DNA from 3 places in the Paenibacillus sp. FSL R7-0273 genome. Region 1 is predicted to be linked to each of the others. Evidence: predicted binding sites of a transcription regulator. Region 1 holds the regulator's gene; each other region holds the start of a gene.
What was found. The regulator Rex, encoded in region 1, represses fermentation and respiration genes when NADH is low (regulators of the CRP and FNR family bind a similar motif). The targets are predictions, from matches to a motif close to TTGTGAAATATTTCACAA.

Region 2: the regulator Rex is predicted to act here: its motif matches at 1,701-1,718, upstream of R70723_RS08485 (phosphoketolase family protein).
Region 3: the regulator Rex is predicted to act here: its motif matches at 1,412-1,429, upstream of nirB (nitrite reductase large subunit NirB).

Annotation. Positions count from the first base shown of each region.
Region 1 covers NZ_CP009283.1:4,734,076-4,737,360, reverse strand. Annotated here, with positions in the region: gene dinG (ATP-dependent DNA helicase DinG) at 1-760, shown strand, start outside; gene R70723_RS20355 (redox-sensing transcriptional repressor Rex) at 882-1,535, shown strand; gene R70723_RS20350 (amidohydrolase) at 1,522-2,823, shown strand; gene R70723_RS20345 (cell wall elongation regulator TseB-like domain-containing protein) at 2,889-3,285, shown strand, end outside.
Region 2 covers NZ_CP009283.1:1,972,042-1,975,326, reverse strand. Annotated here, with positions in the region: gene R70723_RS08485 (phosphoketolase family protein) at 1-1,585, opposite strand, end outside; gene R70723_RS31965 (MEDS domain-containing protein) at 1,873-3,261, shown strand.
Region 3 covers NZ_CP009283.1:5,017,811-5,021,095, forward strand. Annotated here, with positions in the region: gene nirB (nitrite reductase large subunit NirB) at 1-1,308, opposite strand, end outside; gene R70723_RS21715 (hypothetical protein) at 1,567-2,265, opposite strand; gene ric (iron-sulfur cluster repair di-iron protein) at 2,495-3,205, opposite strand.

The DNA.
Region 1 (3,285 bases):
ATCCTTCCAGTTCATGATAGATAATCTCGGCCTGGGAGAGGCTGTAGAGCAGGACAGGCTGATGACCGCACTGCTGCCTTCACCGTTTAATTACCGCGAGCAGGCGCTGCTTGTAATACCTCGGGATTTTCCTAGTGTGAAGGGCAGTGTAGGCGATGCCAGGTTTGTTGACCGGCTTGTGCACTCGCTTGCTGAGGCTGCAGTGGCAACCAAAGGGCGCATGCTGGTGCTGTTCACCTCCTACAAAATGCTGAGGCAGGTCTACGACCCGCTCAAGGAAGCGCTGGCTACTGAAGACATCGCAGTGCTGGGACAAGGAGTGGAGGGGGGCAGCCGCAGCAAGCTGATCCGCCGCTTCCAGGACAGCCCTGCAGCTGTTCTGCTTGGCACGAGCAGCTTCTGGGAGGGTGTGGATATTCCCGGAGATGCGCTGACCTGCCTGGCGATAGTCAGGCTGCCGTTCCAGCCGCCGAACCATCCGCTTGCAGAAGCGAAGTCGGAGCTGCTTCAGGCCCAGAAGAAGAATCCGTTCATGAAGCTGTCAGTGCCGCAGGCGGTTATCCGCTTCAAGCAGGGCTTTGGCAGGCTGGTTCGCACCGCCCAGGATCGGGGAATTGTCATTGTATATGATACCAGGGTAATAGAGTCTTATTACGGGAAGTATTTCCTGTATTCGCTGCCGGGTCCCAAGATGGAGCATATGCTGACCGACCAGATGGTTCCGAGAATCGAGGAATGGCTGGAAGGCGGTATTTCATAACCTTTTTACGTCATTATCTAATATTTGTCTAGTGCCGCAACCGCCTCCTGTGAATAGATGAGGGAGATGGTTGCGGATTTCATACACAGCAGAGTTATACTAAAATTTAGGAGGAGAAGACATGAAATCGGACAAAATATCGGAGGCTGTCGTCCGCAGGCTCCCTGTGTACCTGCGTTTCCTGAATGATCTCCAGAAGCGCGAAATTGCAACCGTTTCTTCCCAGGAGCTGGGACAGAAGCTGGATCTTAATCCGGCGCAGATCCGTAAGGATCTCGCTTATTTTGGAGATTTTGGCCGGAAGGGCATCGGCTATGATGTATCCTATCTGATCGAAAAAATCCGTCACATCCTCAAGCTGGACCAGCAGATCAACGTAGCTCTGGTCGGGGCCGGTAACCTGGGCCATGCCCTTTCGAATTACAATGCTTACCTTAAGGATACAATGAAAATTACTGCAGTATTCGACTCCTATGCACCCAAGGTGGGCCAGAAGATCAACTCCCTGACGGTTCAGCCGATGGAGGAGCTTGGACGGACCATCCGTGAGCAGGGAATCCGGATCGGCATCATAACCGTACCGGACAGCGAAGCGCAAAATGTTGCTGATATTCTGGTGGAATCGGGCATTGAGGCCATTCTTAATTTTGCGCCGGTTATTCTGAAGACACCGTCGTCCATCCGCATTCATGCGGCTGACTTTACAACGGATCTGCAGAGCCTTGCCTATTATTTGCATGACGGAAAGGAAGAAGTTAAAGATGAACAGCAATAAAACGATAATCGAGGGCGGGCGGTTTCTGGTACCCGGCTCCATTCAGCCTGTGCTGAGCGGTTATATGATGATAGAGGACGATCTGATCACTTACATAGGGGAAGATAAGCCTGCGGCCGGAGAAGGCGTCCTGACGGTCGATGGCAGCCGTCTGCTGTTCATGCCGGGACTGGTCAACACCCATGGCCATGCGGCGATGTCGCTGCTGCGCGGATATGGTGACGATATGGTGCTTCAGAGCTGGCTGCAGGAAAAGATGTGGCCGATGGAAGCGAAGTTTACTGGCGATGATGTGTACTGGGGAACCGCCTTGTCTGTGCTTGAAATGCTGAAGGGCGGAACTACAACCTTCCTGGACATGTATGATCACATGGACCGGGTGGCAGAGGTTACAGAGCAGTCTGGTATCCGCGGAGTACTTATGCGCGGCGCCATCGGCCTGTGCCCTGAGGATGTGCAGAACCAGAAGCTCGCGGAAGCTGTGGAGTTTGCGCGTAACTGGCACGGCAAAGCGGACGGCAGAATTACAGCCATGCTCTCGCCGCATGCTCCATACACCTGTCCGCCGGACTTCTTCATGAAGTTTGTACAGGCAGCCCATGATCTGGATCTGCCGATGCATACCCATATGTCCGAGACACGTCATGAAGTGGAACAGAATGTAGCAGATTACGGTCTTCGTCCGGTTGCGCATCTGGAAAAGCTGGGTATGTTCACCCGCCCTTCCCTGATTGCCCACGGCGTCCATCTGAATGATGAAGAAATTGAAATTCTGGCCAAATACAATGTCGGAGTATCTCATAATCCGGGCAGTAACCTGAAGCTGGCGAGCGGAGTTGCCCGTGTGCCTGAGCTGCTGAAGGCAGGAGTCAAGGTCTCGCTCGGCACCGACGGGGCAGCCAGCAACAACAATCTGGATATGTTTGAGGAGATGCGGCTGGCGGCACTGATCCATAAAGGGGTCAGCGGTGATCCGACGGCTGTTCCTGCACCGGAAGCGCTGCTGATGGCGACAGAATACGGGGCGGCCTCGATCTACCTGAACAATGTCGGCCGTCTGGCTGCAGGGATGAAGGCGGACTTTATTGCGATTGATATTGACCAGCCGCACCTGCTGCCGCATTCCGACCTGCTCTCACATGCTGTATATTCGGCCAGTGCAAAGGATGTAGAGCATGTCTGGGTTAACGGTAAGCAGGTTGTGAAGCACGGCCAGTGCCTGACGCTGGACGAAGAGGAAATCCGTCGGAAGGCGCAGGAAACCTTTGAAAGCCTGCTCAAGCGGTAATGTATTACGCTGCTACGGGTAATCCGTTGGCGTACAGAGTTTTATAGAGGAAAGGGAGCTGCGCTTTGAGGAAAAGGAAAAAATGGCTTCCGCTGGCGGTCAGTGCGGTACTGCTCCTTTTGTTCGGACTCGGGCAGTTCTATGCCTATATTATGAAGGACCAGTGGGCTGAGCGCAGCGCGGCCAAGGAAGTGGCCAGAGCCCGTGCAGGGCTGACTGAAGTGACCAAGGCCCAGAAGTCTGTCTGGGACGAAAACTCGTCTTATTGGGTGCTTACAGGCACCAATGAGGCCGGAACCAAGCTGATGGTCTGGGTCCGCTTTACACTTGACGGTAAGCCGGCAGGGGGCGACAACGATATTTATGCTGCCGAGCTGGCCAGCGGCACTTCAGAGCAGCAGATGCAGGACAAGCTTGCTGCGGAGCTGCCGGGTGCCAATATCCGGCGGCTTCTGCCCGGCG
Region 2 (3,285 bases), 2.8 Mb from region 1:
TTGCCACGATATTCAGTGACGGGATATCGGCACGCCAGCCCTGATCGGTTGCCTTGCGCAGCCATTTGAAGTGCTGGGTAATCATCGAATCCACCACGCGCAGGAAGGCTTCATAGCTGTGGAAGAAGCCGTGGCGGCCGGTCAGAACATACCCTTCAAGCAAACCTTCTGCCTGATGCTCTGACAATTGGGAGTCGATAACACGGCCGTAGGAAGCCAGGAATTCATCATTTGGCTCAATAATCTGATCCAGCCATTGGCGTTTGGTCACTTCGAACACAGGCGCGAGACGGTTGGACATCGTTTCATCCGGTCCGAAGATCCGGAAGTTGCGGCCCTGCTCATTGCGCAGCACAACCTCCTTCAGATATTTACCGAGAACAGCCATATCCTGTGCTACCACTTGACCCGGAACAGCATTGTCCAGCGCATAGTCGGCAAAGTCAGGTAAGTTCAGGTCCTTGATCAGTTTACCTGCATTGGTAACAGGGTTCATGCCCATACGGCTGTCGCCGGCAGGCAAAATTTCCGCGATTTCGGCAAACAGGCGGCCGTTCTCATCGAACAGCTCCTCCGGTCTGTAGCTGTGCATCCAGTCCAGCAGCGCCGGGGCATGCTTCATATTCTTCTGATCCACCGGAATCGGTACCTGGTGGGCCCGGAACGAGCCGGTGTTCGGTACGCCATCCCACTGCGCCGGTCCGGTCCAGCCTTTAGGGGAACGGAAGACGAGCATCGGCCATAGCGGACGGGTAAGATCGTTGTTTTCACGCGCATTTTTCTGGATGGCTGCAATTCTTTCCACAATGGTATCCAGTACCTTGGCCATTTCAGGGTGCATCTGCTCCGGATCTTCACCTTCGACAAAGAACGGCTCCCAGCCCATGCCAGTGAAGTACGCGGTAATTTCTTCCCGTGACTGGCGGGACAGAATGGTCGGATTGCTGATCTTGAAGCCGTTAAGGTGCAGGATCGGCAGCACAGCTCCGTCCGTAACAGGGTTGATGAAGCGGTTGGCGAACCAGGAAGCGGCCAGCGGTCCGGTTTCAGCTTCGCCGTCTCCGATCACTACTGCCGAGATCAGGTCCGGATTGTCGAGGATAGCACCGGCGCCGTGAGACAGCGAATAGCCCAGTTCACCGCCCTCATGGATAGATCCCGGGGTTTCAGGTGCTGCATGGGAAGCAACGCCGCCAGGGAACGAGAATTGCTTGAACAGCTTTTTGAGACCGGGGATGTCCTGGGTGATTTCCGGATAAATTTCGGTATAGCTTCCGTCCAGGTAGGAGTTGGATACCATAACCTGGCCGCCGTGGCCCGGTCCTTCTATGTAGAACATATTCAGATCATATTTGGTAATAACACGGTTAAGATGCGCGTAAATGAAGTTCTGGCCCGGGATGGTGCCCCAGTGCCCGATTGGTTTGATTTTGACATCGGCATCCTTCAGCGGTTCTCTTAACAACGGATTGTCTTTTAAATACAGCTGCCCTACGGAAATATAATTTGTTGCCCGCCAGTAGGCGTCCAGCTTCTCCAGATACGTTTTTGATGAGTAATCAACACCCATGGTCGATAATCCCATTTTCTCCACTCCCTAAGTGATTGTATTTATAATTGCCAATCTTTTTTCTCTACAGGTACATCATACCTCCGAATAAAATAAATACAACCTTTTAGACAAGTGATACGGTCCAATTTTGTGAAATTTTGAACATAGTATGAAATGTGCAGGTAATTGCCTGGGAAAATGCTCGTCCACTATGCCTTTCGCCAGTTTTTTACATCCAAAACATCATAAAGGAAAAAGTGACGAAGATATTTTTTTCAATTATAGTAATAGATAAACTTGCAGCTATGAGGAGCCCGACTATGAGCAGACAGACAATAACGATAAATTCTTTAACAAGTGTTACAGACGGCGGACATATCATCTATTTGTTTGAGGATTACGATCGTTATATTGATAATGCTCTTTCTTATATCACAACGGCAATTGAGCTTGGCCATCACATTCTGCTTATTGAGCAGGCCGATGTTTATCAGGCTATCCTGGACAAGCTGGGCAGCAGCCTGGCCGGCAGGCTTCACTATCTTCATTATGCTGACAACATTGAATATTACGGTTCCCGGGGGGATTTCAATTTCCAGCACATCGTCTCTCATTTTGAGAAAATAACCGCAACAATTCAGCATAAAGACTATTCCCTCCGCACCTGGGCCAATGTGTTGACCTGGGGAGAGCACAATGAGCTCACCATCCGGGAAAATCTGATGGCCTATGAGCGGCAGACAGCCGATTTCGTGCGGGAATACGGGATGGTATCTGTATGCGCCTATAATGCACACGTGATTTCTGCTTCTCTGCAGACCGGGCTTATCAGAGAGCATGAGTATGTTATGACGGATACCGAGTTTTATAAATCGCCTCTTTATAAGCATCAGGCAGCAGAGGAAATCATTTTTCCGTCCCTGTCTATACAAAGACAGCTGCTGAATGAGCAGAAGCATCTGCTGATCGAAAAGGAAGCTATGCAAATGGCCAATCAGGCCAAAAATGAGTTCATCGCCATGATGAACCATGAGATTAGAACGCCGATGAACGGTGTGCTGGGCATGGCAGAGCTGCTGGCTGCAACCGGGCTGGAGGAAGAGCAGAAGGAGTATGTTGCCACCATCCAAAAAAGCGGAAAATCTCTGCTGCGGATCGTCAATGATATTCTCGATTACAGCAAGCTGGAGACCGGCTTCGGACAGCTGCTGGCCGAGGCGTTCAGTGTGCGGGAATCCATTGCCGAGACGCTAGAGCTGCTGACTGTGGCTATCCGTAACAAACAGCTGCAGCTTAATGTATCCATCGGCAATACTATTCCCGAGCTTGTTATCGGGGATGACGGACGGCTGCGCCAGGTGCTGCTGAATTTGCTGGGGAATGCGGTGAAATTTACGGAGGAGGGACATATTACTGTTGCCGTACAGCTTCTGTCAGCAACTACTGATAGAGTCCGGCTGCAATTTCATGTACAGGATACCGGCAGCGGCATCCCTGCGGAGCAGCAGGCCGGGCTGTTCCAGCCCTTTTACCGTGCCGATAACAGCATCACCCGGCAGACAGAAGGCACCGGACTGGGACTGGCGATCTGCCAGCGGATTGTGGCGCTGATGAACGGAGAGATCCGGATTGATTCCGCAGACTCTGGCAAAGGCGGCACGACGGTTATTTTTACAGCTGAATTTGATGCTTATAAGGCCTCCTTATAGTAAAAAAAAGAAGTCCGGGACATT
Region 3 (3,285 bases), 280 kb from region 1:
ATCGACGATTGTTTTTTTGGTGACCCCGTTACAGCCGCAGACAATTTCTTCATCAGCCATCGCTTCCACGGACATGCCCTTTTTGGCATTTCCGCCTCCGCCGCAGCAGCCGGTACCCATTACTTCGCTATAAATCTCATCCGTCATCTCTGTGCCTTGTTTCACAAGCTTCTGCAGATTTGCAGATTCGGTAACATCACCGAACAGTACAGCACCGACAATAACATTATCTTTGAGCAAAATCTTCTTATAGGTTCTTTTCCATTCGTCTTTAGCGGAGATCACGGTATGCTCCGGTGTATCTGTAAATTCGCCTGCCGAAAAGACATCCACGCCGGAAATTTTCAGCTTGGTCGATACAACCGAACCTTCATATGGCTGTGTGGCTGCTCCGCACAGGTGTTTTGCAAGCACCATGCCCTGCTCGAACAGCGGGGCTACCAGACCGTAGCAGGTTCCGCGGTGTTCGGTACATTCGCCGACAGAGTAGACATTCTCCATTGAAGTCTGCAGATAGTCGTTAACGACGATCCCGCGGTTCACGGTAATACCGCTGTCCTTAGCCAGCTGAGTGTTCGGCTTGATGCCAACTGCCATAACCACGAAATCCGCCTGCAGCTCCGAGCCGTCACTGAATCTCAGTCCGTTAACACGTTCATCTCCGGTCAGCTCTGCGGTCTGCTTGCCCATAGCGAACTTCACGCCTTGGCGCTTAAGCTCAGCCTGCAGCATCGACGAAGCCGTATGGTCCAGCTGACGCTCCATCAGATCCTCGAGCAGATGCACTACCGTCACATCCATACCGAGGTTAACCAGGCCCTTGGCTGCTTCAAGTCCGAGCAGACCGCCGCCGATAACTGCTGCTGTACGGTACTGCTTGGCAGCCGCCAGCATTGCATCACAGTCAGCAATGTCACGGAAGCCGACTACACCTTCCTTGGTGCTGCCCGGAACAGGCAGGATGAAGGAATTGGAGCCTGTTGCAATAATAACTTTATCGTAAGGAACAGCCAGTCCGTTTTCTGCGATGACCTGCCGGGCTTCCTCGTCAATCTTGACTACCGTCGTTCCTGTGTGCAGCGTAATATTATTGTCTGCATACCACTGGCGGTCGTTCAGAATGATATCCTCAATGCTTTTGCTGCCTTCAAGCACATAGGACAGCATAATCCGGTTATAGTTGGGGTGAGGCTCGCTGCCGAAGATCGTAATATCATAAGCGCCGCCCAGCTTCAAAATCTGTTCAATAGTCCCTACGCCCGCCATACCATTGCCTATCAATACTAATTTTTCTCTCTCCACTCTCACTGTTAAAACCTCCCCGAAGCTCTTTAAAATTCTTTGAATTTTATCTCGTACCTGAATTATACATTTTAAATTTAAATGGCATTTGTGATTACAATCACAATAATTGTGAATGTTTTCACAATATTACATGTCATGTAAGCTTACATATAGTTCGAAACAACACCTGAAGTTTGCAAAATAAATAGCCGGATTCTCTATAGCCAATAATGGCATATAGAAGAATCCGGCATAGTCTGCCTGCCTACAGATGACGTTCGCTTACCGCAGAACAAGGGAAATCTCCAGCTTGTCCTGGATCCGCAGCTTCATATCGATCCCGCTGTCCAGCAGCGTCTTGTCATTGAGCTTCAGCTTCCACTCTTCATTCGAGAGCGGCTTGTATTCTTTGACAGCAAGCAGTGTCTTGTTGTTCTCGGCCAGATGGGCCAGCCCGCTGCTCTTCAGCATTCCCCTCACCGTCAAATCCTCGGTATAAGGCATAACATAGGAGTGAGTCAGCTCAGGCTGGCTGCTTCCGCCGTTCACGGTCAGAATGACGGGCTGAAACTCAGCGTCCTGCAGAGGTTCGGCTGTAATCAGGATAGTATCCTCACGCTTTACCACAGCGTTTAGATCGGCTGCCTTTTTACCGTTTAGCTGTATCTGCCAAGCCATACCCGGACTGAGTGATATCTGATTCACTGTCTCAAGCGACTTCCCGTCTCCGGCAAAAGTGACCAGGCCGCTGGCAGCAAGCAGCCCTTTAATCGTAGTCTCCGGCTGATAGGCATCACTGATCTGACGGCCAGCGCTGCCGGTAAAATCTGCGTCCCCCACTTTCACAGCAAATATAGGCTGAACAGCATTGGCAGCAGCATTGCTATTTACCTCCGGCTTTCCGTTCAGGGCATCACAGCCCCCGGCAATTCCAATCAGCAAGAGTCCCAGACACACCCGCCACAGCAACTTCACTTGCATTTCTCCGGCACCGCCTTTATAGCCTGAACACAGCTTCCAGCAATTTATCAGGCTTGTAGTCTGTATGTATTAGTCTTATTAAAGGATAACGTAAAAAGACAGGCTTCTCAATCATACTGCTGTCATTTTGCGGAATATTTACTGCTGGAGACTGAAGAATGATTAGAAATAGTTAACTGCACCGAAAAAAGGCCCCCAAAGGGGCCATTACCATCACACACTGCTCCGCTTATTGATAACGCAGGAACAGGTTATTATTCTCCAGATGCACATGCTCAAAGGTCATGCCTTCCAGCTCCTCAAGACGGGCATAGGTCAGGCGGTAGGTTGTGCAGGCATGCGGCGGCGGAGTAAAGTCATTGGTAACCGCACGCAGCTCACGCAGAATTTCGCCGGCTCCTTCATGCTCCTGCTCCAGATTATGCAGCAGCTCATGCAGCTCAGCCAGTTTTTCTTCGCTCGGACTTTCACTGTAAGCCAGCATTTTAGGAAATTCCAATTCCTCTTCCTGTGCCGTATGCTTCAGCAGATCTTCACGCAGCAGGTTGAACAGGCGGTGTACTTCGGCCAGGTGCGGGGAATCCTCACCGTGCACGCGGAAGACCTTGGTTACATTCTGGCTGATCTGCGGAAGCTCTTCACGCAGGTAGCGGTGATGCTTGTTCACAATGTGCTCTACCAGTTCGCGCGGCGAAGCCTGATTCCATTTTGTATCCTCTTCAAGCACCGGATGCTCCTCCACCAGCTTGTGCAGGTCACTGAGCAGCCCCTCTGCATTCAGGCCCTTCTCTTCGGCTGCTTCAGTAAGCGGCTTTGCACCGCCGCAGCAGAAATCGATCCGCTGTCCTTTGAAGTAATCTGCTGCTTTCGGGAATTTCAGTACGATATCTCTTACAAAATCTTCACCGCTGAAGCTAAGCTGTTCAGTTGTATGGTTTATTTGATTGGCCGTCATAGTGGGCCCTCCCTCGTGTTATTGGTCTAGGTTCTTTCTTACCTCTACACAATAACGCCCGCAGG